DNA from 4 places in the Lysinibacillus sp. GW823-FHT02G10 genome. Region 3 is predicted to be linked to each of the others. Evidence: riboswitches for the same ligand, from Rfam matches in the RefSeq annotation. Region 3 holds a riboswitch; each other region holds the start of a gene.
The links. Region 3 has a riboswitch for S-adenosylmethionine ahead of AC1RFD_RS14410 (methionine ABC transporter ATP-binding protein). Riboswitches for the same ligand answer to the same signal wherever they lie in the genome.
Positions count from the first base shown of each region.

Region 1 (7,775 bases), on a different contig from region 3:
GGCATAGGTATGGAGGAAAATTATTCCCTTGCCTTTTCATACTATGAAAAAGCAGCTTTGCAGGGACATGCGGATGCTGCCAATAATTTAGCAGATATGTACTTTAATGGCGAGGGCGTAGCAACGAATTATACATTAGCAAAAAAATGGTTTGATTATGCTGCACAAAAGAATGTGGCAGAGGCAATGTTTACGTTAGGAATAATTTATGAGCAGGGGTTAGGCGTTGAGGTAGATGAGAAAGAAGCTTTTAACGCCTATAAAAAATCAGCTGAGGCAGGGTATGTGGAAGCACAATATCGACTTGGTGGAATTTATTTAGAGGGGCGCTTAGGCCAAGCGAAAGATGTCAATCGTGGTCTGTTTTGGTATGAAAGAGCTGCGGAGCAATATCATGTAGACGCCTTTTATGATTTAGGTTATATATGGAGTAATGGTCTGGCAGGAATACGCAATCTCGAAAAAGGTATTCATTGGTTTAAGCAGGCTGCACTTCAAGGAGATGTGGAAGCCAAGCTACAATTGGGGCATATTTTTAATAAAGATACAGGGTTAGATAGAAATCTGAAAGAAGCTATTAAATGGTATGGACTCGCGGCAGATGCAGGATCCGAAGAAGCGGCTAAAATATTACAGGAACTTAAAGGATTGTAAATTTAGTGTTAAAAAAACATAGGCTTTTAGAATGATTTATAATGCTAGGGTATATGGGTATTTTAGTCTAAATCATACTGCTTTTTACGAGTATTTAGATAGATCATGATTGAGGATAAAAAATATTAGTATAGTGAAATTTGAAGATGATCGATAAAAAAGTAGAATAAATATAAAGCAAGTAAGCATAATAAACAAAAAAATAGTTAAAAAAGCTACCCAATAATATTGTGGTAGCTTTTTTATAGTTTATTACGCTTTATTTAACAACAAGGACTTTTTATACATTTTGTGTAAAAAAATGGTATTAATAAGATTGACAGTCATTTATAAAATGATTAATGTAAATGAGTGATTTTGAAAAGAAGCATACGTAAATAATTTACTGTTAGTCATGTAGGGACTATATCTGTTTGCTGAGAGCAAATGACCTTAGGATAAATTGAGCAAATGGGTACCCGACATACTTTTGGAGGAAGTTTGTCATACGGAATTGCGCTATCGAATGTAACCATTAAATCTGACTAATCAGATTTTATCGGTATTTTTTCGTGTATCCATCAATATGTTAAAAGGGATTTGATGTTTCTCAGCCTGATGAAAGTAAACGGAATGAAAGAGGGAAGATGTGTGATTTTTCAAAAACAAAGAAAGACGAAGGTATTGGATTTACAGCAATACACAGTGAAAATGGATTTGTCCTCTCGTCAATCGATGGCGAAGCAAATTGAAATGCTGAACTTAACGAAGAACGACTTACAATATTTAAAAGCTTTCCAGCCAATAGTTATGGATAATGTAGATCACATCGTAAACCGTTTTTACAACATGATTGGAACAGAGCATCATTTGGTAGATATTATCAGTCATCATAGTTCTGTAGAAAAGCTTAAAGTAACATTACGGCAACATATTATTGAAATGTTTAACGGAACCATTGATGAGATGTATTACCAAAGGCGTGTAAAAATTGCAAAGGTGCATGTCCACATTGGGCTTAGAACACAGTGGTATATCTGCGCATTCCAAGATTTATCGATATCATTTATTGATTTAGTCGAAAAAAATATAGAATTTCCACAAGATCAATTTAATACGATCAGAGCTATATCGAAAATTTGTAATTTTGAGCAACAACTCGTTTTAGAAGCTTTTGAAAACACTGTGGAACAACTGAAAGAAAAAATGGTTCATGAAAAAGAAGCGATTGAACGACAGATTGTAGATTCTTCGGAAGCACTTGCAGCTATCTCGCAGGAAACCAATAATTCATTTTGCTGCTTAAGTAAGCAATCTGACGAAATTAAACATTTGGCAAAAAAATCACTCGATGTGTCTACACTGGCTGAAAACCAAGCACTTGAGGGTCGCGAGCGTTTAAAAAATCAATCACAAAATATGCTCAATATTAGTCATTCTCTTCATGATATAGAAGAAAATATTGAACAATTATCAGGTATGTCTAAGGAAATGGAAACAATTATGAGTGTTGTGACCAATATTGCGAATCAAACGAATCTATTGGCTTTAAATGCTGCAATTGAAGCAGCACGTGCTGGGGAAGCGGGAAAGGGCTTTAGCGTAGTGGCCGATGAAGTACGTAAATTATCAATTCAGACAAAAGAATCTGTTACAGCGGTGGCTTTGTTATTGAAAAAGACAGGTGAACGAACAGAGAAATTAGAGTATTCTTTGACCAACATTCAAGATGAAGTTGCAGCAGGTGAAGAAAATATGTTACAAACTGAAGGCCAATTTACGAGTATATTGGGAGCCATGACAGAAGCAAAAGATCAAAATGAGTGTATGGCAACAAAAATACAAGCAATTGTAGGCATATTAAGTGAATTAGGCACTTCATTTACTGAGGTAACAAATTCAGCTGAAAAATTAGCGAGCTTTGCGCAAAATTTAAAAGGATAGACTACTAACATTTACATTCTATTTTTCATATTTTTAGACGTAATAAACACTATAGTACCTATTTAAATGTTTGTTGTGAAGTTATCGCTATAGAGGATCAATTTTATAGAGATTCAGAAAGTAAGAGCTATTTCACTGATGAAATAGCTCTATTTTTGCTAAATTTGTAAAGGGTTTACGTAATTTTCAATGAAAAAAGGATTATACTGTAGAAAGAATGAATAATAGGGGCGGTTATGATGAAAACAGTTGTTGTTTTAGGCGGCGGTATTACAGGACTATGTACAATGCATTATTTGCAACGTCAAGTGAAGGAACATAATTTAAATGTTCGTCTAGTGCTTATAGAAAAAAATACATATTTAGGAGGCAAATTATATTCAGCACATGAACAAGGTTTCATCATGGAAACGGGTGCTGATTCTATTGTAGCCCGTCATCAAGGCGTTATGGAACTCGTGCAGGAGCTTGATTTTGAGGCGGAATTAGTTTACAACGAAACAGGTATTTCTTATATTTATACGAATAATGAGTTACATGCTATTCCGGCAGATTCAACTTTCGGAATACCGATGAGTGTAGCATCCTTAGAGGAAAGTACACTTATTTCCGAGCAGGGAAAAAAAGAAGCGTTGAAGGATTTAACATTGCCAAACAATGGCTTCACAAAGGAAAGTTCAATTGGTGAATTTTTAACTTACTATTTAGGAGAGGAACTGGTGAAAAACCAAATTGCACCAGTCCTTGCAGGTGTTTATTCGGGAGATTTACATCAGCTTTCTATTGGCTCTACTTTACCGTATTTAATTGATTATAAGAATGATTTTGGAAGTATTATTAAAGGCTTTGATGCGAATCGTGAGCAATTTGTTAAAGCAGCGAACAAAAAATTTATATCCTTTAAAAATGGTTTATCTTCTTTAATTGATCGACTTGAACAAACCTTATCCGATGTAGAAATTATCAAGGGTGTTACTACACTAAATGTTCAAAAACAAGATAAGAACTACACAATTTCCTTAGCTAATGGTGAAATTATTGAGTCAGATTATGTCGTTTTAGCATTACCGAACGATACTGTACAAAATCTGCTACAGGATGAATCTTTAAACCGCTATTTTGACCAATTTACGACAGCGTCAGCGATTACTATCTATTTAGGTTTTGATGTGCCAGACGCTAAATTGCCAGCAGATGGAACGGGCTATATTGTTTCCCATAATTCAGACGTAACTTGTAATGCGGCAACTTGGACTAGTCGTAAATGGAAGCATACATCGAAAGAAAATAAATTACTTGTGCGACTCTTTTATAAGAGCATCAATCCAGCCTATGAGCAACTACGCGCCATGACGGATGAAGAATTGGCAGCAGTTGCTTTAGAAGATGTGAGAAAGAGCCTAGGAATAGAGGAGCAGCCAACCGTTGTGAATGTAACAAAATGGATTGATCAAATGCCTAAATATGATCTAGCGCATCGTGAAGCATTACAAGGATTACTACAAGAATTACATGAGAAATATCCTAATTTATCGATTGCAGGGTGCTCGTATTTTGGCGTAGGTATTGGTGCTTGCATTCAAAACGGGAAAAAAATTGGTGAAGAGCTTGCAAAGGAACTTGCCAATTTCTAAGGTTTTAAGTGGAAAAAAACTTTGTTATGTGAAATAGTCTTGACTCATTCGTCAGTAAACGATATGATTCTTTTAATTATTTAAAAAATTCATACTTAATTCTTATCAAGAGAAGCAGAGGGACTGGCCCATTGAAGCTTCAGCAACCAACTTTATTGTCAGGTGCTAAATCCAGAAGACCGTTGAGTCGAAGATGAGAAGGAACAACAATGATGAATCGTTAAAGCCTTCTTTTTTTATGAAAGAAGGCTTTTTATTATATAGAGACATAGGAAGAGAGGCTAATTTTATGGGATTGCTTGAAAGGTTAAAAACGCATGTATTGACGGCAGACGGTGCAATAGGCACAGTGCTATATGGCTATGGATTGGAGTATTGCCATGAGGAAATGAATGTTCAGAGACCCGAGTTAATTGAAAAGATTCATAGAGAATATATTGCGGCTGGTGCTGACATCATTCAAACGAATACGTACGGTGCAAATGCCATTAAATTAGCTCGCTATGGATTGGAATCACGTGTCCAACAATTTAATGAAGCTGCTATCACCATCGCAAAACGAGCAGCGGCTGATGGCGGTCAATTTGTTTTAGGAACAATTGGTGGTATTCGGGGAATTCGTAAAAGTGATGCAACCTTGGATGAAATATTAGCGACTATTGAAGAACAAGCAAGCGTCTTACTTGCAGGGAATCCAGATGGCCTTTTACTTGAAACTTATTATGATTTTGAAGAATTAACAGCAACCTTAAAGATGCTACGAGAAAAAACAAAATTGCCGATTATTGCACAAGTTTCTATGCATGAGCCCGGTGTTCTACAAAATGGGATGTCTTTAAATAATGCTCTCCATGAGCTTGAAGCCCTAGGTGCTGATATTGTTGGTGTCAATTGTCGACTAGGTCCACACCATACAATTCAGGCATTTGAAGGTGTAGAACTTCCTAATAAGGCATTTATGTCGGCCTATCCAAATGCATCACTTCTGGACTTAGAGGATGGGCGTGTCGTTTATGAATCAGAAGCTGATTATTTTGGTCGAGCGGCTGTTGAATTGCGTGATCAAGGTGTACGTTTAATAGGGGGCTGCTGTGGTACAACACCCAAACATATTGCAGCAGCAAAGAAGTATTTAGAAGAGTTATCACCGGTTCAGGAGAAGCTTGCGAAGCCTAAAAAGATTGAGATTGTTCGGGAAGCGGAGCCAACAAAGTATGAGCCTCTTCATGAAAAAGTTAAACGTGAACGTTCTGTCATAGTAGAGTTGGATACGCCTAGACATTTAGAGATTGATGGGTTCCTTGAAGGAGCAAAGCAATTATATGATGCAGGTGCAGATGTAGTTATGATGGCAGACAATTCATTGGCCTCTCCACGTATTAGCAATATTGCAATGGGCGCATTGTTGAAGAGCTCACATGGTGTACGCCCACTAACTCATATTACATGTCGAGACCGTAATTTAATTGGTCTACAATCTCATTTAATGGGGTTAAATGCTTTAGGTATTCATGATGTGTTGGCCGTTACGGGTGATCCAACGAAAGTAGGAGATTTCCCAGGTGCGACAAGTGTTTATGATGTATCTTCCATGGAGCTAATCCAATTAATTAAGCAATTAAATGAAGGGGTCTCTTTCTCAGGTAAGCCACTTCGTAAAAAAGCAAATTTCTCAGTTGCTGCTGCATTTAATCCAAACGTCCGTGTGTTAGATCGTGCTGTGACACGCTTGGAGAAGAAAATTGAGCATGGGGCAGACTACTTCATTTCTCAACCAGTATATACGAAAGAGAAAATTGTAGAGATTTATGAGGCAACAAAGCATTTACAAGCTCCAATTTACATCGGTATTATGCCTGTTACGAGTTATAAAAGCGCTGAATTTTTACATCATGAAGTGCCAGGTATCAAATTATCTGAAGATGCCTTAACAAGAATGAAAGCATGTGGAGAAGATAAAGAAAGGGCAACATTGGAAGGGATTGCTATTGCCAAAGAATTAGTAGAAGTGGCTACGCAATATTTCAATGGGATTTACCTTATTACACCATTTTTACGTTACGATGTGACACTAGAGTTGATGAAATATATAGAGCAATTGGATGAACAGAAAAAAGGAGTAAGTATACATGGCTAAGCACTCGATTGAAGAGCAACTAGAGAAACGTATTTTAATTCTTGATGGCGCAATGGGAACAATGCTACAAAATGAAAATTTATCAGCAGAGGATTTTGGTGGCGAGGAACTTGATGGCTGTAATGAAAATCTTGTGCTTACTAGACCAGATGTTATTGAAAAAATTCACCATAAATACTTAGAGGCAGGCGCAGATATTATTTGTACAAATACATTTGGTGGGACGCCTCTTGTGTTAAATGAATATGATCTTGGCACAAAAGCAGAAGTAATTAATAAGCGTGCAGTGGAAATTGCTCGCCAAGCAGTGGATCGTTATTCCACATCAGATTGGCCACGTTTTGTTGCAGGGGCTATGGGGCCAACAACAAAAACGTTATCAGTAACAGGTGGTATTACATTTGAAGAGCTAGAGGAAAATTTTTATGTACAGGCAAAAGCATTAATTGAGGCAGGAGCCGACGTTTTGTTATTAGAAACAAGTCAGGATATGCTCAATGTCAAAGCAGGCACACTTGGCGTAAAGCGCGCTTTTGCATCAACGGGAAAAGAGCTACCTGTCATGATTTCAGGAACAATAGAACCGATGGGTACAACGCTTGCAGGGCAAACAATTGATGCCTTTTATATTTCGATCGAGCATATTAAACCATTATCAGTTGGCCTAAACTGTGCGACGGGACCTGAGTTTATGACGGATCACATTCGTTCATTAGCAGAGCTTTCAACAGGCTATATTAGCTGTTACCCAAATGCTGGCTTACCAGATGAAGAAGGGTGTTATCACGAATCACCAGAATCGCTATCACAAAAATTAAAAGGCTTTGCAGAAAAGGGTTGGCTTAATATTGTAGGTGGATGTTGTGGGACGACACCCGCTCATATTGCAGCCATTCGTGAGATCTTAAAAGATGAAAAACCTCGTCAATTACCAGAAAAAACACATGGTCATGCGGTATCAGGAATTGAACCGTTATTGTATGACGATTCTATGCGTCCGTTATTTATTGGGGAGAGAACAAATGTAATCGGCTCTCGTAAATTTAAGAATTTAATCATTGACGGGAAATTTGAGGAGGCCGCAGAGATTGCACGTGCTCAAGTCAAAAATGGTGCACATGTTATTGATATTTGTTTAGCCAACCCTGATCGCGATGAATTAGCCGATATGCGTGGATTTATGCAGGAGGTTGTAAAAAAGGTTAAGGTGCCTCTTGTGATTGACTCAACTGATGAAAAAGTAATTGAGGAAGCATTAAAGTTTTCACAAGGGAAAGCCATCATTAACTCTATTAATTTAGAGGATGGTGAAGAACGATTTGATGCAGTATTACCACTCGTGAAAAAATATGGTGCATCATTAGTTGTTGGAACGATAGATGAAAAGGGGATGGCGGTTGACCGTCATCGAAAGCTCGAAATTGCCG
Region 1 is NZ_JBXAJI010000010.1:27,115-34,889, reverse strand. It holds gene AC1RFD_RS20275 (tetratricopeptide repeat protein) at 1-654, shown strand, start outside; gene AC1RFD_RS20270 (globin-coupled sensor protein) at 1,285-2,577, shown strand; gene AC1RFD_RS20265 (protoporphyrinogen oxidase) at 2,817-4,211, shown strand; SAM riboswitch class I at 4,311-4,411, shown strand; gene AC1RFD_RS20260 (bifunctional homocysteine S-methyltransferase/methylenetetrahydrofolate reductase) at 4,501-6,348, shown strand; gene metH (methionine synthase) at 6,341-7,775, shown strand, end outside.
Region 1: another riboswitch for S-adenosylmethionine. It lies ahead of AC1RFD_RS20260 (bifunctional homocysteine S-methyltransferase/methylenetetrahydrofolate reductase); the one in region 3 lies ahead of AC1RFD_RS14410 (methionine ABC transporter ATP-binding protein).

Region 2 (7,775 bases), on a different contig from region 3:
GAAATCCATCATAAAAACCAATAGCAAATAATAGCAGCATAAATAAAAACAAATGTTTTTTAGATAGATTTTTTACGGTAGAGACAGCACCCCAATCTTTTTTAAAGATCGTATATACCCCAACAGCCGCCAGCATAACAAGCATTAATGGCTTTAGTAATGCTGGATTAATCAGATGCACAGTCCAAGCACCACATAATGATCCGATAAATGCTAGTGGAAAATATTTGAGGACAGAGCGAATGTCCAGCTGGCCAGAACGATAGAAAGAAATAGAGGAAGTGAGCGAGCCCATAGCTCCTGCTAGTTTGTTCGTGGCAACCGCAGCAGCTGGATTGAGCCCAACAAATAGTAAGGCTGGTAGTGAAATTAAACCGCCCCCTCCCACTACTGAGTCAACAAAAGCCGCCAGAAATCCAAAAGAAATTAATAATATTAGAATATGTACATCGATTTCAAACAACATATGACACCTCTTTAAATTTAGTTACTACTGAAATAGTAACTAATTTTATTTGCGCTGTAAACCCCATTTTTTCATTGGCAAAACTTCACATTGGTAGCCTATAATAAAGATAACGGAGGGATTACATGGAGGAATTAATCACCCAGCTGAAAGAAATGGGTTTTACAGAATATGAAGCGAAGGCCTATACGGCACTTGTTCAGCAAAGTCATGTCAGTGCTTATCAGGTTAGTAAAAATTCTGGCATACCACGTGCAAGAGTGTATGATATTTTAAATATCCTTGTAGAAAAGGGCATCGTGTTAAAAGAAGAGACCGCAGAACAAACGACCTATTCGGCAATGCCTGTGTCTGTGTTCTTACAGCAAATGCAACAGCGCTGGGAGTCGAATTTTACGTCTATAAGCGGGAAATTAGAGAAATTAGAGGAAAAAGTACAGGAAGCTGAGCCTAAAGTGGTCATGCTGAAGGGCAAGGAATCCATTATCAACTATTGTCAGTCACTTCTAAAGAAGGCGAAGAAAAAAGTGATGCTGTCGATGTGGGAAGATATGTATGATGCCTTACGTGAAGATTTGCAAGAGGTGGCGCTGCATGTTCCTGTTCATGGCATTACGTTGTATGTAGGAGAGCATCTCGCCTCAATTGACCAGCATAGAGCCACACATTATACAAAAAAAGCGTCTACACCGCATTGGTTTATCTTATCGATAGATGGTCAGGAAATGATTTATGGTCATTCTCCATCTACCCAAGAGACGGCCTTTATCACCAATGATCCGGTTCATATTTATTTGTTAGAGGATTATATATGGCATGATGTGCTCATCAATCGGTTAGTAAAACGTGATGACCAGGAGTTAGAAGACTGGATTGCTAAGGAACGTAAAGCTTTTTTCTTAGAATAGTCGTATAAGGAAGGGGAGGAACTTGAAAAAATTCGTGTTGCTAGGTTTAATAAGCCTACTAATGCTAGGAGCCTGTAATGCTACACCACCTACCGAACCACCAACGATTCATGAGCTAACGGTTGTCCCAGATAAGGTCCAAAAAAATATCGTTTCTAATGACAGAATACAACTATTACATGAAAAGGATGCTCCATATTACCTTGTTTATTATTCAAAAGGGAATGTATTGGCAAGTATTACAGCTGAGGGAAATAGGCTTATTATCCAGTTAGAAGAAGGCAGCGAGCAAAGGAAAGAGGCTCAACCCTATGTTTTTAAAGTCACCGTCAAGAATCCTGAGCTGGATACCATTGATTTGCGAATAAACGGTCAGAGTACGCCAATTGATCGTATGACCATTATGTGATAAAAGAAACCGAAATCCCTTTAGATGAGATTTCGGTTTCTTTACGTGATATCTAATAAAAGACTTTGTCTACGTTATATTTAGAGCGGAAAGTATTAATCGCATATGTTTCGTAAATTTCACGTTCCATTGGATCTTCTACTTCATAGACTTCAATTTTGAACACTTCATCACGATGGTTTTTCATCGGAGATACATTATCCTCGAAATGTTTTTTAATACGTTGACGAATTTTACGTGCTTTCCCAACAAACAATAGCTCATTCTTGTCATTATAGAATAAGAAAATGCCGCCTTTATCACGTGTGATTTTATGGAAGTCAATAAAACCGAAGTAAGGTGTGATTGGCACATCACCTGGTTTTAAATCTTGTTCACGTTGACGGATTACTAGATCTGGTTTTGGAAATTCAATTTTAATCAAACTATTCACGTTCCTCTCTCTTACTAAAAGTATATGGTAACATAATTACGGCATGTTTACCATAAATTTTAAATGTAGAAACCCCACAGATAGCAAGCTTAGTGTACATCAAATGACCAAGAAACATGCGCGTGAATCACAAAATATTCTATGAATTATTGATATTCTAACTAGTTCGTGTTACAATTCAAGATAATTAAATAATCTTATCAAGAGAAGCTGAGGGATTTGGCCCGATGACGCTTCAGCAACCTCTAACAATTGTTAGAAAGGTGCTAATTCCAGCAAAGGATTTTTTCCTTTGAGAGATAAGAGTGGACGTGAAAAAAATCCTTCTCATTCTATCTCGTATGGAATGAGGAGGATTTTTTAATTTCGTTGCATCCTACGCAAGCAAGATTTGCTAAAAGAGAGTGATTATAGAGAGGGGAAAGCAAGATGCCAATTAATATTCCGAAAAATTTACCAGCTGGAGAACATTTACGTGAGGAAAAAATCTTCGTCATGGAAGAAGATCGTGCGAAAACACAGCAAATCCGTCCATTAAATATATTAATATTAAATTTAATGCCTGAAAAAGAAAAAACAGAGCTCCAATTATTACGTTTATTGGGGAATACACCATTACAAGTGAATATTACCTTTTTGAATACAGCCACACACGAGTCTAAAAATGTGAGTAAATCCCATTTGCAGCTTTTCTACACAACGTTCAATCAGATTCGACACCGACGCTATGATGGTATGATTATAACTGGTGCGCCAGTAGAAAAAATGGCTTTTGAAGAGGTCAACTATTGGCAGGAAATTTCAGAAATTATGGATTGGTCTAAAAAGAATGTGACATCCGTGCTACATATATGTTGGGGGGCACAGGCTGCATTGTATCATCATTATGGCATTGGGAAGGTTGAGCTTTCTGCTAAATGCTCAGGCGTCTATTCCCATGTGATTACAGATTTAACTGTAGATTTGGTACGTGGCTTTAGTGATTTATTTACTGCGCCCCATTCACGCTATACATCTGTTTCGATTGACGAGGTTCGCAATCATCCAGATCTACGATTATTATCCTATTCAGAGGATGCTGGGGTATTTATTGTACAATCAAAAGATAATAAAAATATTATGATTACGGGGCATCTAGAGTATGATGCGACAACGCTAGCCGATGAATACAGTCGCGATGTGGCGAAGGGCATAGATATCGCCGTTCCTGTAAACTACTTCCCGAATGACGATCCGACACAAGTGCCGATGAATACATGGCGTGCCCATACGCATCTATTATTCTCTAACTGGTTGAACTACTATGTTTACCAAGAAACACCATATGAATGGGATTTTGTAGATGAAATCGAATATCATATTTAATTAATAAAAAGTCTAATTTCTTTTCTAGCTTAGAAGAAATTAGACTTTTTGATTGTCATTTTCTGTTTCCTGCTGAGGTGTTTCGTTATTTTGAGCCTTGGATTTACGATTGCGAATAACTACTACAATCAGCAAAAGTATGGGTAATAAAATGGTGAAAATAAAGGAAAAAATTGGCCAAATTTCATTATTATAATTAGTAGAATGCACAATATCTGGATGAACAATTTGAGAAAGTCCAATGACAATTATACCCATCGGTATAATAAGCGGACGATGATCCTTAATCTTCAAAATTTGTGCAAGGCCAACAACGGTCGTATAGAAATACATAAATGTACGAATATATATAGACGTAATCCACATAAATGCCATAATGATTTCAATGCGCTGTAAAAAATTCCCTATAGATATTCTTTGCGCTAAGGCATAGCTAGGAAATGTCCTTGATGCAGTGTTTTCAGGACCTAATACAAGAATCGATAGGACAATCAACGTAACTAAGACGATTCCGCCAAGGATTGCCCCAATATATAGCCCTTTCTGTGCAGACGGCTGTACATTGACGCCAGTAGGATAGAGCATCAATAATACAATTAATGGAAAGGAAAAGATACTCATAAAGCGTGCAATACTATAAAACATAGATGCTTTGGTCGCTTCTAGTAGAGGCTGAATATTCTCAAATGTAATTTGAGGGGTAATACTAATGACGAAAAAAATAAAAATAAAGATAAACAATGGGAAGAGGATTTCTGCCGAACGGGCAAAGGTCTCAATCCCTAAATAAGCGGCATACATAATAAGGATACTGAACAGTAGGGCAAATGCTAATGTCGGTGTCTCTGGCATAACTTCCGTTTTCATGAAAATACCGATAAAATAAAGTAATTCTCCAGCCGAAAGAAAGGTCATAATCAGGAAACAAATCGCTGTGATTTTCCCGAAAAAACGCCCAAGAATTTTTTCATTGGCCTCGATAAAGTTTAGGGACGGTGTTTGATTGGCCAGTGTTAAAAATAATTTTAGAACCAGTAAACTGAGCAGAACACCAATGCTTGCCGCTATCCAAGCATCTTGCTTAGCGGCACCAGTAATACTCGAAGGGATAATTAAAATCGCTGTACCGATAGAATAGAGAAAGGTAACGATTGTAAACTGTCTTGAACTAATTATCTCTTTTTCCATCAAGCTACCCTCCGTTTCTCAGTCCATCTTTCTATTTTGTGAATGACACAATGTAATCCCTAATTGGTGTGAAGATAAAGGTAATCAAATCTAATGGGCTAGGAATATGGATTTTAAGGGCAATCCCCATATTTAAAGCCGTTCCAATAAGTAGCAAAAAGGAGAATACAATAATGGCTTTTCTATCCTGTTGCTTTTTTAGCTTTGGAATAAAAACAAGAGCAACAATGATTGCAATAATCAAGATAGCTACGGCTAGTACCATCTCATTACTCCTCCTTTGGCTTGTTTAATAATGAATTTTGCATCGTACCTGAACCTTGGGTTGTTACCTTTACATGAACAGCCACTGCTAAATCTGGAAAAATGGAAGTCCAGTCATCCTTGATTTTTTTCCACTGCTTTGGATCTGCCCGATGTAGGGCATCCCCAAATCCAAAAACATCGACTTCATATTGCTGTTGAATTTTCTCTACAGTTTTTTCAATGCGTTCATCAATACCCTGGGCTGTTTTTTTATTAACGTAATCAATCGATTTATTTTTGGTAAGATCGATAACACATTCGACCTCTCCAACATTCTGCTCTACATTAATATGGACATCGATTTTCGGTTTCCCGTTTTTAAATGACCCTTTCACCTTTGTAGTGGATTGGGTGATTTCAGTAGACAAAGTCCCTTTATTAGGACAGGCGATGATTTCTATCGTACTTTGAATTTTGTCATTAAGAAAACTAATACTTTTGCTTTCGCTCTCAGTCAGTAGCCCTATATATTTATCCCCTTTAAAGACTGCTAAACCTGTATAACGTAATAGCACAGGTGTTTTAACACGTTGCACATTTGTTTGATCTACCCCTAATTTCTTATCCCCATGAACTTCAATAGCAGAAATTAACGCCCCTTTATGCTTATTGCTTAATGTATTGACTAATTCATCAATATTAACAGCTATCGTGGAGCCCCAAGCCTTCTCAGAGACATCAAGAGAATTTAACATTTTATTAGCAGGAACTTTTTCGATGGGTGTTAGTACATTTAATACTTCCTTTGCTGTTGCATCGTGAGACATAATGACGTCGAAATCCTTACGAAATTCATGGTCCCTTACAATTAAATCAAGTGCATCACTAATGCCTTCTTTCGCGAGATCTTCCCCTAATACAACCACTTGAAGGTGGGCAAAATAAGGTTTTCGAGCTGCAATAGTCGTCATTTTCCGAATGGCTTCAAAGATGGTCTCGCCTCTCGAATGATAGCTAACGACAGGAGAGCGTTGAGTGGAAGCTTGGCGCACTGAGACTTCACTAGGATCAACAATTTGAACTGTAATTTCATATTCCTCATCTATTTTGTCAATGCCAAATGCTACGACTATGGCCAATTCATTTAATTCACGCTTACTCCAGCAGCCACTTAACAGTATTGTGAGGATACATAGTAAGCAAATCCAGTTTATTTTTGCCATATTCCATTCCTCATTTATCCAGTTGTTATTTCCTGCTTTTTACATTGATATATTTATGTCCTCTAACAATATTTTTTTGATTGACCAAACGAGGTCGTGTAAGTAACTTTCTACGCGGGAACAGCAGAAACGCATCCTTCTGATCCTGTAATACCAACGGTGCGAATGGGCTTAAATAAGGTACACCAAATGAACGAATGCTACATAGATGAAGAATAATTAGCATAATGCCAAACATTACACCGAATAAACCAAACATAGCAGCTAAAATCATTAATGGGAAACGTAGTACACGAATCGTATTCGATAAGCCATAGGCAGGGAATAGAAAGCTACAAATCGCTGTTAAGGCTACAATAATTACCATTACAGCGGAAACGACGCCTGCATCAACTGCTGCCTGACCAATAACTAAAGTACCTACGATGGATACCGCAGGACCGATTGTTCGAGGCATACGAAGTCCAGCTTCCCTTAAGACCTCAAAGGCAACCTCCATAATAAGCGCTTCTACTACTGCAGGAAAGGGTACGCCTTCCCTTTGTGAAGCAATGCTAATTAACATGGGTGTCGGTAGCATTTCCTGATGAAAGGTAGTAATCGCCACATACAAGGATGGTGCTACTAATGCTAGACTGATACCAAAGAAACGCAAGATACGTACAAGTGAGCTAATCATCCAATGCTGATAATAATCTTCTGCTGATTGTAAAAAGGATGTAAATAGCGCTGGAACGACTAAGACAAAAGGTGTGCCATCAACTAGAATCGCCACTTTGCCATCTAATAATTCACCTGCGATGACATCAGGTCGTTCAGAGTTGTAGACGGTAGGAAACATAGAGTTTTTTGAGTCTTGAATAAAATCCTCAATATAGCCACTTTCCAGAATGCCATCAATATTAATACGATCTAATCGAGCCAATACCTCTGCGACGATTTTGTCACTGGCGATGCCATTTATATACATCACTGCTACATCTGTTTGTGTCACATCTCCGATAACGCGTGATTTTATCCAGAGATTCGGACTTTTTATTTTGCGACGAATGAGCGCTGTATTCGTACGCAAGGTTTCCGTAAAGGATTCCCTCGGTCCGCGAATTACGGATTCCGTCGATGGCTCTGTGACAGCTCGATCCTTGGCACTTCTAGTACTTGTCACAATCCCTTCGGCAAAGCCATCTAATAAAATAACCGTTTCACCATTGAGAATGGCATTGTAAAGTGTTGTGAAATGCTCAATATTCGTCACATCGCCTACCGTTAAATAGGAATTCCGAACATATTGATTAATGGTTGTTATTTCAATATCTTGTTCTTCTTCAATATTTGCCATCAGTTTATCGATAACAGAATCAGAAATAGTCGTTTTATCCGATAAGCCATCAATGGAAATAATGGCGAGGCTATGGGGATCAGTTTCTCCAATCGCAATTTCACGTATGATAATATCATTACTATGCCCTAGTGATTGTTGAATGATTTTTATATTTTTAGATAGGGAAGTATACAATAAATCGTTCGTTGTATGGGA
Region 2 is NZ_JBXAJI010000001.1:1,327,340-1,335,114, reverse strand. It holds gene AC1RFD_RS06955 (TSUP family transporter) at 1-466, opposite strand, end outside; gene AC1RFD_RS06950 (TrmB family transcriptional regulator) at 592-1,374, shown strand; gene AC1RFD_RS06945 (hypothetical protein) at 1,397-1,783, shown strand; gene AC1RFD_RS06940 (nucleotide excision repair endonuclease) at 1,836-2,207, opposite strand; SAM riboswitch class I at 2,411-2,522, shown strand; gene metA (homoserine O-acetyltransferase MetA) at 2,646-3,581, shown strand; gene AC1RFD_RS06930 (GerAB/ArcD/ProY family transporter) at 3,621-4,769, opposite strand; gene AC1RFD_RS06925 (hypothetical protein) at 4,801-5,034, opposite strand; gene AC1RFD_RS06920 (Ger(x)C family spore germination protein) at 5,039-6,238, opposite strand; gene AC1RFD_RS06915 (spore germination protein) at 6,264-7,775, opposite strand, start outside.
Region 2: another riboswitch for S-adenosylmethionine. It lies ahead of metA (homoserine O-acetyltransferase MetA); the one in region 3 lies ahead of AC1RFD_RS14410 (methionine ABC transporter ATP-binding protein).

Region 3 (7,775 bases):
TAGGTGCAAAAACTACTGCAAAATTAAACGAAGCTGGCACACATTATATTTTAAATGGTGAAAAACAGTGGATTACGAATGCAGGCTTTGCTGATGTATTTGTGGTCTACGCAAAAATTGATGGCGATAAATTCTCCGCCTTTATCGTAGAACGTGCCTACAATGGTGTTTCAGTTGGTCCTGAAGAAAAGAAAATGGGGATTAAATCATCATCAACTCGTACATTAGTATTGGAAGATGCCGAAGTACCTGTAGAAAATCTATTAGGCGAAATTGGTCGTGGGCATATCATTGCGTTCAATATTTTAAACATTGGTCGATATAAACTAGGCGTGGGCACAATTGGCGGATCGAAACGTGCATTGGAGTTAGCTATTCAGTATACAAACCAACGTCAGCAGTTTAAGACAAAGCTTTCTGATTTCAATCTGACAAAAGAAAAATTATCAACGATGGCTTCTCAATTGTATGCTTCAGAATCATTAAACTATCGTACTGTGGGCCTATTTGAGGATCGCTTAAGCCAATTAAGCCTAGAAGAGCAAAAGCAAGGTAAAGTAATTGCAGGAGCGATTGCTGAATATGCCATTGAATGCTCTATTGCTAAAGTATTCGGTTCAGAAACTTTAGACTATATTGCTGACGAAGCTGTCCAACTTCATGGCGGTTATGGCTTTATGGCTGAATATGAGGTAGAGCGTATTTACCGTGATTCTCGTATTAATCGAATTTTTGAAGGTACAAACGAAATTAACCGCATGATTGTACCTGGCACATTTATGAAAAAGGCGCTAAAGGGTGAGCTACCATTATTACAAGTTGCCCAAAATTTACAGCAAGAGCTGCTTATGCTAATGCCAGAGGATATCGGTACAGAGCCGTTAGCACAAGAAAAATATTTAGTGAAAAATGCCAAGAAGATTGCTGTATTAGCTGCAGGATTAGCAGCACAACGCTTTGGTGCAAAGCTTGATCAAGAGCAAGAAGTATTGGTAAACATTGCGAATATAGCTAACCAATTATTTGCAATGGAATCAGCTGTCTTACGTACAGAAAAAGCAATTGCTCGTGACGGTGCTGAAAAAGCACATCAAAAATTGCTATACACACAAATTTTCTGCCAAGAAGCATTCGCAGAAATCGAAAAAGAAGCAAAAGACACAATTCTTGCTTCAGCGGATGGCGATGCAGCCCGTATGACATTATCTGCACTGCGTAAGCTAACGCGTAATAATCCATACAATTTAATTGCGAAGAAGCGTGAGGCTTCCGTTAAATTAATTGATGCTGAAAAATATATTGTATAATAGTGCAAATTTAACCTAGCTATCTGCAAAAGATAGCTAGGTTTTTTATATGAGATGGATAATCGTAAAAGGAGCGGATAAATTTGCACAACTGGTGGATAAACTTACAAAAAAGAGTGAAGTTCACCATTGAAAACAACTATGATGGTATACTACAGAAAAAGACAGAAGAGGAGCATTGTAATGACGATTCAATTTTTCCATTATCCGAAATGTACAACATGTAAAAAGGCACAGAAGTGGTTAAATGAGCATGAGGTTTCCTATGAAGAGGTACATATCGCAGAGCAACCTCCGACTAAAGAAGAACTAACAGCTATTTGGCAAGCTAGTGGACAGCCTTTGAAGAAATTTTTTAATACCTCAGGCATGAAATATCGTGAGCTTGGCTTAAAGGACAAGTTAGCGGAAATGACGGAGGATGAGCAGCTTGAGCTACTTGCTTCAGATGGCATGTTAATGAAACGTCCCATCGTGACAGATGGAAAAAAAGTTACTTTAGGTTTTAAAGAAGTAGATTTTGAGCAAGCTTGGAAATAACCGTATTAAACCTTGTATTTATAGGAGAAGTATGGCACACTGAAAGTGAATATATTACATATTTATGGAGGGGTTTTTTGCATGAGCACACCTAAAGACTTACGATACTCTGAAGAACATGAATGGGTAAAAGTAGAAGATGGAAAAGTACGTATTGGTATTACTCACTTCGCACAATCTGAATTAGGAGATATCGTATTCGTTGAGCTTCCACAAGTTGGCGACGAAATCAAAACAGATGATCCATTCGGTAGCGTAGAATCAGTAAAAACTGTTTCTGAATTATATGCACCAATCTCAGGTACTGTAGTTGAAGTAAATGCAGATTTAGAAGATAGCCCAGAATTCGTTAATGAATCACCATATGAAAAAGCATGGATGATCGTTGTTGAGCCTGCTGACGCATCAGAAGTTGAGAAACTAATGACAGCAGAGCAATACGAAGAAATGATCGCTGAATAAGACAAGCCATAATCGAAAAACGTCGGAAACTACCGGCGTTTTTTGTTATATAATGACTTATAAGTGGGGATCTCTAAATGGAGGTGGCGTAATGTTCGAGGGAAAATGCTTGATAGTAGAAGGGCGCTCAGATAAGCTACAAATTGAGCCTATTTTGAATGAGAATGTTACAATACTATGTACGAATGGTACAATTGGTGTGCATCAATTAGAAGAACTACTGGATCCCTATGAGGGCTGTGAGCTATTTACTTTTTTTGATGCAGATACTTCTGGTGATAAGCTACGTGCATTAATGGACAGACATTATCCAGAGGCTGAGCATCTGCGCACAATGCCAACATACAAGGAAGTAGAAACGACACCAAGAAAAGTGCTAGCAATGATCTTACTGCGTGCACATTTTTCAATCCATAATGAATATATTTTGTAAGGTTGCGTGAGTAAATGGAAGAATGGTCAATAGAGCAGTGGGAAGCGGCTAAACAGTCGGGAGAGAAAACTGCATTTTATTTATATACACCGATGTGTGGAACGTGTGCAGTGGCATCTAAAATGATGTCCATTATTGAGCAATTACTGCCACAGCTACAAATTGGTAAAGCAAATATCAACTTTTTGGAACACATAGCTTATGAGCATCAAATTGAAAGTGTTCCATGTCTACTCATCAGTGATGGCGGAAAAGTGACAGAAAAGATTTATGCTTTTCAATCCGTACCATTTTTATATGAATTGTTAAAAAAATCAATTGACTGAACTTTACTAGCGTGGTAAAGTATCAAATATATTACTAAAACATTAAATATATCGAACTCTTATGAAGAGTGGCGGAGGGAAGTGCCCTATGAAGCCCGGCAACCATCACAATGTGAAAAGGTGCCAAATCACCCAAAGATTTTTCTTTGAAAGATGAGAGAACGGTTTAACGTATCATACGTGACCCCTTCTACTTGTCTGTGAGTGAAGGGGTTTTCTATATGAGAAAAGGAGTATTCGCTATGATCCAGCTTCAAAATATTACAAAGAAATACAAAACAGCAAATGGCGAATTAACGGCAGTCAAAGACGTCAACCTTACTATTAATAAAGGTGAAATTTTTGGCATTATCGGCTATAGTGGTGCTGGTAAAAGTACCATGATTCGTTTATTAAACGGTTTAGAGAAACCGACAGCAGGAACAGTAACGGTGAACAATCAAGAATTTTCATCGATAAAAGGGCAAAAACTTAGAGCAGCTAGACAAAAGGTAAGTATGATTTTCCAGCATTTTAATTTACTTTGGTCAAGAACAGTTGCCGAAAATATTGCATTCCCTTTAGAAATCGCAGGCTTCCCAAAGGCTCAACGTGAAGCGCGTGTGAAGGAATTAATTGCCCTTGTAGGCTTAGAAGGGCGCGATAAGGCATATCCATCCCAGCTTTCTGGGGGACAAAAGCAGCGTGTAGGAATTGCACGTGCATTAGCGAATAATCCAGAGGTTTTACTATGTGATGAGGCGACATCCGCACTCGACCCTGAAACAACGGATGCCATTCTTGATTTACTCGTAGATATAAATGAACGCTTAGGCTTAACAATCGTCCTGATTACCCACGAAATGCATGTCATCCGCAAAATTTGTCATCGTGTAGCGGTGATGGAGGCAGGCGAAATTGTGGAACGTGGTGAGGTATTACAAGTCTTCCAAGCCCCACAGGCGGCTATTACTAAGAAGTTTGTATCTCAAATTACAGACACTAAGGAAACACAGGATACGGTAGCACAAATTAAAACAAACTATCCAACTGGACAACTTGTCAAATTGATTTTTGTTGGTGAAAAAACAGAACAGCCTGTCATCTCACATCTTGTGAAACAATTTGATGTAGAAGTAAGTATTGTTCACGGAAATATTTCGCAAACAAAAAATGGTGCATATGGTACATTGATTGTGCAAATTGATGGCTCTCAGACAAACGTCACTGAAGCCCTTCGTTATTTAAATACAGTGGAAGTACAGACGGAGGTGATTGAAAATGCTAACTAATCTCTTTCCGAATGTAGACTGGGAAAATATGTGGCAAGCTACGTATGAAACTTTATACATGACAGCTATATCAACGGTTGTGACATTTATTCTTGGGTTAGTCATTGGTATTGTTCTATTTTTAACTAGCCCCAATCAGTTATGGGCAAATAAAATCGTTAACTTTTTAACAGGATCACTCGTTAATATTTTCCGTTCCATTCCATTTATCGTATTAATTATTTTATTAATTCCATTTACGAAGTTTTTACTAGGTACAATTCGCGGTGCCAATGCGGCGTTACCTGCTTTAATTATCGGTGCAGCACCGTTTTATGCTCGTATGGTATTAATTGCGTTACGTGAAATTGATAAAGGTGTGATTGAAGCAGCCCGTTCAATGGGAGCAAAAACTTCTACGATTATTTGGAAAGTATTGGTTCCTGAATCATTACCAGCTTTGATTTCTGGTATCACTGTAACGGCTGTTGCTCTTGTAGGATATACAGCGATGGCAGGAATTATTGGTGCAGGTGGTCTTGGTAACTTAGCTTTCTTAGACGGCTTCCAGCGAAATCGCCAAGATGTGACATTAATGGCAACTATTTTGATCTTAGTAGTCGTATTTATTATTCAATGGATTGGTGATTTAATTACCGAGAAAATTGATAAACGCTAGCAAGAAAAAGGGGTTATTCCGGTTTTTACCGCTAACATATTTTAAACAAATAAAAGGGAGTGTCATAAATGAAAAAGTTATTAGCAGGATTATTTTTATCAATACTTGTACTAGCATTAGCAGCTTGCGGTACAGATAAAAAAGAAGATGAAAAATCAGCATCTGGCGATCAAACAGATAACAAAGAAAACGTAACATTAAAAGTAGGTGCTTCTAATACACCGCACGCAGTTATTTTAGAAAAAGCAAAACCGATCTTAGCTAAAGAAGGCATAGACCTTAAAATTGAAACGTATACAGATTATGTTCTACCAAACCAAGATTTAGAGTCAAAAGATATTGATGCAAACTATTTCCAGCACATTCCTTACTTAGAGCTACAAATTAAAGACAATGGCTATGATTTCGTTAATGCAGGTGGCGTTCATATTGAACCAATCGGTATTTACTCTAAAAAATATAAAACGTTAGAAGACCTGCCTGAAGGCGCAACAATTTTACTTTCTAACTCAGTATCTGACCATGGTCGTATGCTGTCATTGTTAGAGGCTAAAGGCTTAATCAAATTAAAAGAAGGCATTGATAAAACAGCAGCAGAATTAAAGGATATTGAAGAAAATCCTAAAAACTTTAAATTCGATGCAAATACTGCCCCAGAAATGCTTGTACAAATGTACGAAAACGATGAAGGCGATGCAGTACTTATCAATTCTAACTTTGCCATCGATAACGGTTTAAACCCAATTGAAGATGCTATTTCTCTTGAAGATAAAGAATCTCCATATGTTAACATCATCGCTGTACGTGCAGGTGATGAATCAAAACCTGAAATTAAAAAATTATTAGAAGTATTAACATCTAAAGAAATCCAAGACTTCATTTTAGAAGAGTGGAAAGGTGCAGTAGTACCGGTAAAATAAGAATTAAAAATTTTATAAAAGGGTACATAAGTTTAACGACTTATGTACTCTTTTTTATTTGTAGTTAAATTGATGAGAAACTATGTATTTTTTATGACGTCTATTTATGTTTAGATATTGTTTAGTCATATTTATTACTATAGTAATGTTGTTAATCTATGAAATAAATGATAGAAAGTAATAATAAGAAAAAACTAGATGGAGTGATTCTAATGAATGATATAAAATTCACCCATGACATCATGCAAGAACATGAAGTAGAGCGCTACTTTAAAATATGGCGAGAAAGTGTTATTAGATCACGCCTTACTATAACAGCAGTCTTTTTAAAAACAGCTAATGCTACACAACTGAATGAAAATGTGAATGATCAAGTTACCTCGTTTTTACAATCAAAAATACGCAAGACAGACTTGCTTTTTCAATTATCCGACGGGGATCATTGGGGCATCTTCTTTTTACAAAGTAGTGATGTAGAAGCTAGGGCGTTTTTAAAACGAATATTTGCCATCTTAAAAGCAGAACGGAAGTTCCAACAGATTGCATTAAAGGCCTCTATAACAGAAATAAGAAATAATAACGTTATTTTTGAAGAGCTGTTAAATAAAAATAAACAGATGTTATCAGGGGATGAGCAATTAACATGGAGTATAGCAGAGGTAAAGGATTACTGTGAGCAACCAACTGAATTAGTGAAAGTTAGTATTATTGAGCAAAACGCCATTTTTAGACAAGTATTAGAGTCAACGCTTAAGCAAATAAATATCCCTTATTTTTCTTTAGATGTAAAGGTTTATGAGGATGGCTATAGCTTTTTGCAATCGGATGATTATAAATCAGGGCATATGCATCTAATTCTTATGAATGATATTTTACCGCTGAAAAATGGCTTAGAAATATTGCATATCTTACGACATATGCCAAATGAAAAGAAATTTATTATTTATATGATGTCAGAACGCAATTCTGAAGGGGCAGCGCTTAATGCTTATGAGGGCGGTGTTGATGAATATATTGTCAAACCATTTAATTTACGTTTGCTAGAAGCCAAAATTAAAAGAACGTTTGCGAGGTTTTGGCAATGATCAAGCTGACTGTTTCGACAATTTTAGCAATAATTTCCTTTTTATTAGTTGTGCTCTTTATCTTTTTTATGTATTTACTTGTTCAGCGACAGCGTGAAAGCTATTTTGAAAAAGTTCGTGACCGTTATTTACAAAATTATTCTCAATTTTGGTATGATTACTTATTCAATAACGCATTATTTAGTATCGTATTGGTACCTAGAGGAAGCGCCCAAGTAGAAGCTATTGAAAAAATTTTTTCATCCTATTTAAAGAATATAAGGAATGAACAGGTGGAACTAAAAATTAAACAATTCTCCAATCAATATTTAAAAGCATTCTACGAAAAAGATTTATCCAGTAAACGATGGAGTATTCGAATGAATGCCCTCTATCGAATTGCAGACTTACAAATAGATGAATTGCTAACGAAGTGCCAAGAATTCGAAAAAAATAACATTACAGATGAAGAACATTTCCAGTTATTGAAAATATACTCGCTTTTCCAACCAGATTTATTTATGGAGAAAATAAAAAATTCCAATGTAAATTACGCTGAAAGTGAATATAGAAGACTATTTATATTATTAGATGATAATGTATTTATTCGATTTTTCCATGATTTTAATAGTTTGTCGGCCAAAATGCAATTTGCTGTTATTGATACTGCTGCTGTAAAAAGAAATATGGAGTATTTGGATGAATTAAAAAAATTATTACAACATGATACACCGGAAATTAACATCAGAGCATTAAAAGGGCTATATGAAATAGGAATTATTGATGAGATGGAT
Region 3 is NZ_JBXAJI010000004.1:77,991-85,765, reverse strand. It holds gene AC1RFD_RS14435 (acyl-CoA dehydrogenase FadE) at 1-1,307, shown strand, start outside; gene AC1RFD_RS14430 (arsenate reductase family protein) at 1,491-1,847, shown strand; gene gcvH (glycine cleavage system protein GcvH) at 1,929-2,309, shown strand; gene AC1RFD_RS14420 (toprim domain-containing protein) at 2,401-2,742, shown strand; gene AC1RFD_RS14415 (thioredoxin family protein) at 2,757-3,068, shown strand; SAM riboswitch class I at 3,125-3,228, shown strand; gene AC1RFD_RS14410 (methionine ABC transporter ATP-binding protein) at 3,311-4,339, shown strand; gene AC1RFD_RS14405 (methionine ABC transporter permease) at 4,329-4,997, shown strand; gene AC1RFD_RS14400 (MetQ/NlpA family ABC transporter substrate-binding protein) at 5,066-5,917, shown strand; gene AC1RFD_RS14395 (response regulator) at 6,130-7,002, shown strand; gene AC1RFD_RS14390 (HEAT repeat domain-containing protein) at 6,999-7,775, shown strand, end outside.

Region 4 (7,775 bases), on a different contig from region 3:
ATAAGGTGAAGTTTACAGTTTCAAGAGGAAGTAGATCGCCACTGTATGTAGGAGCATCTTACCGTTCAATGCTTGCTTTTTTAAATGAAGAGCAAATTGCAAAGGTCATAGATGAACCATTAACAGCTTATACAAATAATACGATGACAGATGCCACAGAAATAAGGGCAGAGCTAGAAAAAATTAGAACATGTGGCTATGCACTTAGTAACAGTGAGTATTCGGTCGATGTATTGGCGCTAGCTATGCCTATATTTAATAGCGAGGAACAGGTCGTAGCGTCTATTACCGTTTCTGGACCAATTTATCGTTTTACAGAGCAACGTGTTCCTGATTTTTTGGGACCTTTAACGGAAGCTAGAAATGAAATAGAAGGAATTATTCGTAGATATCATTTGAATTTTAATTAAGGAGCCCTATTATGCATCATTTACATGATATTGCACTAAATGTTTTAAAAGGCAATTTAAATGTTCAATCTTCTGAGTCACTATTAATTTTGACAGATAGCCACAAACAAGACATCGCAAAAATTTTTTATGAAGCTGGACTGTCAATTACTGCAAATACAATGTTCATGGTGATGCCCCTGTTAGAGAAATCTGGGCAGGAGCCAATCCATGCAGTTTCTGAGCTTATGGCAAATGCCGATGTTACACTGTGTATTACCTCCCACTCCCTAACACATACACTGGCTCGTAAACATGCCTGTGAAAAGGGTGGACGTGTAGCAACAATGCCAGGGGTAACATTGGAGATGCTGGAGCAAGGTGCCCTTCATGCAGATGCACAGGAGATCGAAGCTACGGTAGAAAAATATGTCCTTTTACTTAATACGACAAAAGATATTCGTATTGTCAAGGATGGTCATGAGCTGACGTTTAGTGTAGACGGCCGTTTCGGAATTCGTTCTACAGGGGTTATTCGTCAACCTGGTGAGTACGGGAATATTCCTTCAGGAGAATCGTATATTGCACCAATAGAAACATCTGCGAATGGAGAGATTTTAGTAGATGGCTCTATTGCTAATATTGGTGTTTTAAAGGAACCATTATTATTAAAAATAAAGAATGGTCGCTTAGAAGAAGCAATCGGTCCTGATGGTCCACGACTACTGGCATTACTTGGTGAAGGCAATGGTAGAGTCATTGCAGAGTTTGGCATCGGAGCCAATAAAAGTGCTATCCTATGTGGCAATGTATTAGAGGATGAGAAGGTGTATGGGACCATCCATATCGCTTTTGGCAGTAATGCGCCATTTGGTGGAGCCAATGCGTCAGATGTTCATATTGATTGTGTTGTGAAAAGTCCTATCGTCTATTTTGACGGTCAGCAAGTAATCTAAAGAAAAGCGTGTCTTCCTATGAAGCACGCTTTTTTTCATGCTTTACAAGACTGTAGCTTAGGGTTGCTTGTCATTGTAGGTTTACAATATAGTTAATATAGATAGGAATAGGAATGATGATTAAATTTCGTCCATAAAATAGAAGTAATGATAAAGAAAGTAACTTTTGTTTTGCAACAAGAAAGAACGTGAGGTTGAAGAGATGTTAACATTTACAGATTTACATGGCCTACAAGTAGATTTGAGTTTTACAAGAGGCGAATTTAAAGTAGAACCTAAACACGTCCTTGTCCTTTTAAAGCATGAAAATAAATGGTTATGTACTGTCCATAAACGACGTGGTGTAGAAGTGCCAGGAGGGAAATTAGAAGAAGGGGAAACCTTAGAGGAGGCGGCGATTCGAGAAGTTTTTGAAGAGACAGGTGTTCATGTGAAGAATCTTCAATGGTTTGCAGAGTATGCAGTGTATGATGAAATCGTTTTTTGTAAATCCGTTTTCACTGCACAATTTTTAGCGCAAGAGGATATAGAATTTGATTTAGAAACGTCAGGCATGCTTTGGTTAACCGATGAAGAATTTGCTCAGCATCCTAACTTGAGTTTTCACATGAAGGATGAGGGGATGAAGAAAATGCTGGAGGAGCTGAAACATCGTGACACACAATGGTGATATTATCGAAAAACGCCCCTATCCTTCACCAAATCCAGCTATACGTTTAACGGAAATAACCTATCTTTCACAGGGCTTACGTATAAAAGGACTATTAGCAGAGCCAAAGACTGAAGGTACATATGATGGCTTTTTATATTTAAGAGGCGGCATGCAAAGCATTGGGATGGTAAGACCCTCTCGTATTGCACAATTTGCGGCGCAGGGCTTTATCGTATTTGCCCCATATTATCGTGGGAATCGTGGGGGAGAGGGGCGTGACGAGTTTGCAGGGGCAGACCGTTACGATGCGGTCTATGCCGTAGATGTACTCAAACAATTCTGCAATGACAATATCCATGTTTTTGGTTTTTCACGAGGTGGTATTATGGCTCTGTGGACAGCTATTTTAAGAAGGGATATTACTTCTGTTGTAACATGGGCAGGTGTTTCTGATGCAACGGCCACTTATTGGGAGCGTACAGATATGCGCAGAATGATGAAGCGTGTTATTGGAGGAACACCTAATCGTGTACCAGAAGCGTATGATGCAAGAACACCACTTTTTGAGATAGAGCGTATAACAGCTCCCGTTCTTATCATTCATGGCTATCGTGATGAAAATGTGGATATTGAACATGCCAGACAATTGGCATTTTTTTTAGAGGAAGCAAATAAATCATTCGAAACTTGGTATGATCTTAACTATGCACATCAATATCCACCAGCAAAAAATCGTGAAACTGTCCGTGCTCTTTGCAAGTGGATGAAACAACAATAAAGCATAGAGAAAACAAAAAGACAAAGGGAACGAATAAATTGTTCCCTTTGTCTTTTATATAGACGTTATTTTAATGGACCACCAAGTGTAGTGATGGCTTCAGAAACGTTTGAGAATTTCTTGAAGTTTTCGTTGAATAAGCCTGCAAGCTCAGCAGCTTTTGCATCGTATGCAGCTTTATCTGCCCAAGCTTCACGAGGATTTAACACTTCTGAAGGTACGCCTTCAACTGCTTTTGGAATGTGTAAACCAAACACAGCATCTTGTGTTGTTTCAACATCTGCTAATTTACCATCGATTGCTGCACGGACCATTGTACGTGTGTAAGATAGTTTCATACGGCTACCTGTGCCATATTCGCCACCAGTCCAACCAGTGTTTACTAAGTATACCTGTGCACCGTGCTCGTCAATTTTTTGTCCTAACATTTCTGCGTATACTGTTGCAGGAAGTGGAAGGAATGGAGACCCGAAGCAAGTAGAGAATACTGGTTCTGGCTCAGTCACACCACGTTCAGTTCCAGCAAGTTTAGAAGTGAACCCGCTTAGGAAGTGATACATCGCTTGTTCTTTTGTTAATTTACTGATTGGAGGTAACACGCCAAATGCATCAGCTGTTAGGAAGATGATTGTTTTTGGATGACCTGCAACAGAAGGATCAACGATATTTTCGATGTATTGGATTGGATAAGCTACACGTGTATTTTCTGTTAGTGAACCATCATCATAGTCACAAATACGAGTTTCTGGATCAACAGCTACGTTTTCTAATACAGAGCCGAAGCGGATTGCATTGTAGATTTCTGGTTCTTTTTCAGCAGAAAGGTTGATTGTTTTTGCATAGCAGCCACCCTCAATGTTGAATACACCATTATCAGACCAACCGTGTTCATCGTCACCGATTAGCTTACGATCAGGATCAGCTGATAACGTCGTTTTACCAGTACCAGATAGACCGAAGAATAACGCTACATCGCCAGCTTCACCAACGTTTGCTGAGCAGTGCATTGAAAGAATACCTTGTTGTGGTAATAAGTAGTTCATGATACCAAAGATAGATTTTTTCATTTCACCAGCATATTCTGTACCACCAATTAAAATAATTTTCTTTTCAAGTGATACGATGATGAATGTTTCAGAAGCAGTACCATCAACCGCAGGATCTGCTTTAAAGTTAGGAGCTGAGATGACAGTGAAGTCGGCAACATGAGAAGCTAATTCATCTGCTGTTGGACGGATAAATAATTGATGAGCAAAAAGATTGTGCCATGCGTATTCATTGATAACTTGAATGCTTAATTGTGAGTCTTTGTCAGCACCTGCAAAGCCTTTGAATACGAATAACTCGTCACGTTCTTTTAAATATTTTATTACTTTTACATATAGGTTATCGAACACTTCAGAAGAAATCGGTTGGTTGACTTTACCCCAGTCAATTTGATCTTTTGTGCTTTCTTCTTCTACCGTATATTTATCTTTAGGTGAACGACCAGTGTATTTGCCAGTTTCTGCACGAACTGCGCCATCTACTGTTAACATTGCTTCACCACGAGATGTAGCTTTTTCTGCTAATTGTGGTACTGAAAGTTGAACATTTATGTTACCGCCGTTTAATAATTCCTTCAGTTCGTTTGCAATTTCTACTGAATTCATCGATTAAATACCATCCTTTTTTATAGTATTCCCTTGATTTAGAGGGATTTTTTCTTAATTTCAAAAATAGTATAACACAATTGCTTAAATAATCTATACTAATTAAGAAATTATTTTAGAGTTTTTACCACTTTTCAATAAACTGACAAAAAATAATGTTTTTCGAGTAGAATACCATCAATCCTACTGTAATTAGGCACGAAAATTGAGCCACACATATGTTACCACAAGTAGCTAGGTATGTTGTAGGGATTAATTTGCTTCTATTTACATCATCATCCAAGTATGAAAAGTTTTTGTGTAATAAGTTCTTTCCTTTCTATACAGTAATACATAAGAAAATATTTGACAACGTTCGACCTTTTCAGTAACATGAGATTGAACGGATACTCTTATCCCGAGCTGGTGGAGGGTCAGGCCCTGTGAAACCCGGCAACCTGCATGAACTATTTCACGACATGCGTTGGTGCCAACCTGATGCAAGGGAACATCCCTTGAACGATAAGAGTGAAAGGTTACGCAGTCATTATTCCTTTCCTCATGTAAAGTAACGTGAGAAAAGGATTTTTTTATTGCTATAAATCAATGTAAAGGTAAGTATATGTAGTTCTTTCCTTATTATAATGACGGATCTTTCGAAATCCTCGTGTTAAAAGCAGCAGTAACGGCTTGAGAGTTCAATCCTTAGGAGCGGACTTGACATGGGTAATGAGTACCGTATTCATACACAACTACTTATTGTAAGAGTATTTAGGAGGAAAACCAAATGACAAACCGTCGACTGTTTACATCAGAGAGTGTAACAGAAGGACATCCAGATAAGATTTGTGACCAAATCTCGGATGCCATTTTAGATGCTATTTTAGCAGAAGATCCAAATGCACGTGTAGCGTGTGAAACAACTGTAACAACAGGATTAGTATTAGTAGCAGGAGAAATTACTACTTCTACTTATGTGGATATTAAAGGTATTGTTCGTGACACTGTAGCTGAAATTGGCTATACACGAGGTAAATATGGCTTTGATGCTGAGAACTTAGCGGTGCTTGTGGCAATTGGCGAACAATCACCTGATATAGCTCAAGGTGTTGATCAGGCATTAGAGGCACGTGAAGGCTCTATGACAGATGCTGATATAGAAGCAATTGGTGCTGGTGACCAAGGCTTAATGTTTGGCTATGCATGTAATGAAACACCAGAGCTAATGCCATTACCAATTAGCTTGGCACACAAATTAGCACGCCGTTTAACAGAAGTACGTAAATCAGGTGAACTTGCCTATTTACGTCCTGATGGTAAAACGCAAGTAACGATTGAATATGATGACAATAATGTACCGGTTCGCGTGGATACAATTGTTATTTCAACACAGCATGATGAAGAAGCAACACTTGAACAAATTCAAGCAGATTTAAAAGAATTTGTTATTGCACCAGTTGTACCGAGTGAATTATTAGATGCTAATACGAAATACTTCATCAATCCAACTGGCCGTTTTGTAATTGGTGGGCCAAAAGGTGATGCTGGATTAACAGGACGTAAAATCATTGTTGATACATACGGTGGTTATGCACGTCACGGTGGTGGTGCCTTCTCAGGTAAGGATGCAACCAAGGTAGACCGTTCGGCGGCATATGCAGCACGTTATGTAGCAAAAAACATCGTAGCAGCTGGCTTAGCAGAGCGTGCTGAAGTGCAACTTGCCTATGCGATTGGCGTTGCTCAGCCTGTTTCCATTGCTGTCGATACATTTGGCACAGGTAGAGTGAAAGAAAGCGAGATCGTTGAATGGGTACGCGAGTTATTCGATTTACGCCCAGCAGGTATCATTAAAATGCTTGATCTTCGTCGTCCAATTTATAAACAAACTGCTGCGTATGGACATTTTGGTCGTACAGATTTAAATGTACCATGGGAGCAAATTGATAAAGCAGACGCGCTACGAGAAAAAGCACGTTTATAAACTATTGAACTAAAGTAATGAAGTCATTAGAAAATTATTCTGATGTATTAATAAGCAAAGGGGCAACATTGCTCCTTTTGTTTTTTTTACAAAAATACCTCGCTAGGATTCGTGAACATATTCGGTACACGAAAACGCGAGGGATTTTTTCGTTAGTATTGATTTTTTGTGTAGGTTATTTATTTCTGAAGTGATTTATAATATTGACCTTTTTCTGCGTATTCTCGTACGATGCGTTCCATATCCTCTTTATCTTCAGCATTTAATTCTCGGACAACTTTTGCTGGACGACCTAATGCTAAACTATTTGGAGGAATGACTTTACCAGGAGGTACTAGGCTTCCAGCTCCAATAAATGCACCTTCTCCAATCTCAGCTCCGTCTAAAATAATGGATCCCATACCAATTAAGGCATTTTTGCGAATTGTACAACTATGTAAAGTGACTTGGTGTCCAACTGTTACCTCATCTTCAATAATGAGCGGATATTTTGGGCTTTGGTGTAAACAGCAAAGATCCTGGATACTGACACGTTTACCAATAATCGTTGGGGAAACATCACCACGAATAACCGTATTAAACCAAATAGTTGTTTCGGCGCCAATTGTTACGTCGCCCGTAACAGTTGCGTAATCAGCAATGAAAACAGACGGATCGATCTTTGGCGTTTTATCTTTAAATGGATAAATCATGAAAATCGCCTCTTTTCTTTCTATAATGTAGTATTATCGTATCAAATACGCAACTTTATGGAAATATAAAATTAAAATGTGCTATTTATTTCGATATAATCAAAGTGTAATCATTTTTTAGGAGGACTATGTAATGTGGAAATGGGAAGCTGATGGACAAGCAAAAGCTGTGATTGCTATTCTTCATGGTGCTTATGAAAATCACCGTTGGTATGCATGGCTGATAGAGAAATTAAGATTAGAAGGCTTCCACATAGTCATGGGAGATTTACCGAATCATGGAGGTAATGCAAGGTTTGCTCGAGTCCATGATGAAGACTTCAAATTGTACAATAAGTATACAAGAAACCTGATTGAAAATGCTTTTTCATATAATTTACCAACCTTTGTAATAGGGCATGGACTAGGTGCAACATTAATCCTCCATACACTGCAAAAGAGACAATATGAATGTGCAGGCATTATTTTAACATCACCTTGGTTGCAACTAAAGCTATTACCAGGTAAATTAACAAATGCTTTAACAAGTCTAAGTGCGTTAACAGCCAATGTTAAGTTGACACATGATATTACATTAGAGAAATTAACGCGTAGTGTTGAAGGCAGAGAAGAAATGAAAGATGATGTACCCCTCATGTCTGTTGTTTCTGTGAAATGGTATCGAGAACTTCAGCAGATGATGAAAAATTTAGT
Region 4 is NZ_JBXAJI010000002.1:465,895-473,669, reverse strand. It holds gene AC1RFD_RS12170 (IclR family transcriptional regulator) at 1-410, shown strand, start outside; gene AC1RFD_RS12165 (aminopeptidase) at 422-1,345, shown strand; gene AC1RFD_RS12160 (NUDIX domain-containing protein) at 1,548-2,015, shown strand; gene AC1RFD_RS12155 (alpha/beta hydrolase family protein) at 1,999-2,775, shown strand; gene pckA (phosphoenolpyruvate carboxykinase (ATP)) at 2,841-4,427, opposite strand; SAM riboswitch class I at 4,817-4,935, shown strand; gene metK (methionine adenosyltransferase) at 5,194-6,390, shown strand; gene AC1RFD_RS12140 (gamma carbonic anhydrase) at 6,570-7,082, opposite strand; gene AC1RFD_RS12135 (alpha/beta hydrolase) at 7,216-7,775, shown strand, end outside.
Region 4: another riboswitch for S-adenosylmethionine. It lies ahead of metK (methionine adenosyltransferase); the one in region 3 lies ahead of AC1RFD_RS14410 (methionine ABC transporter ATP-binding protein).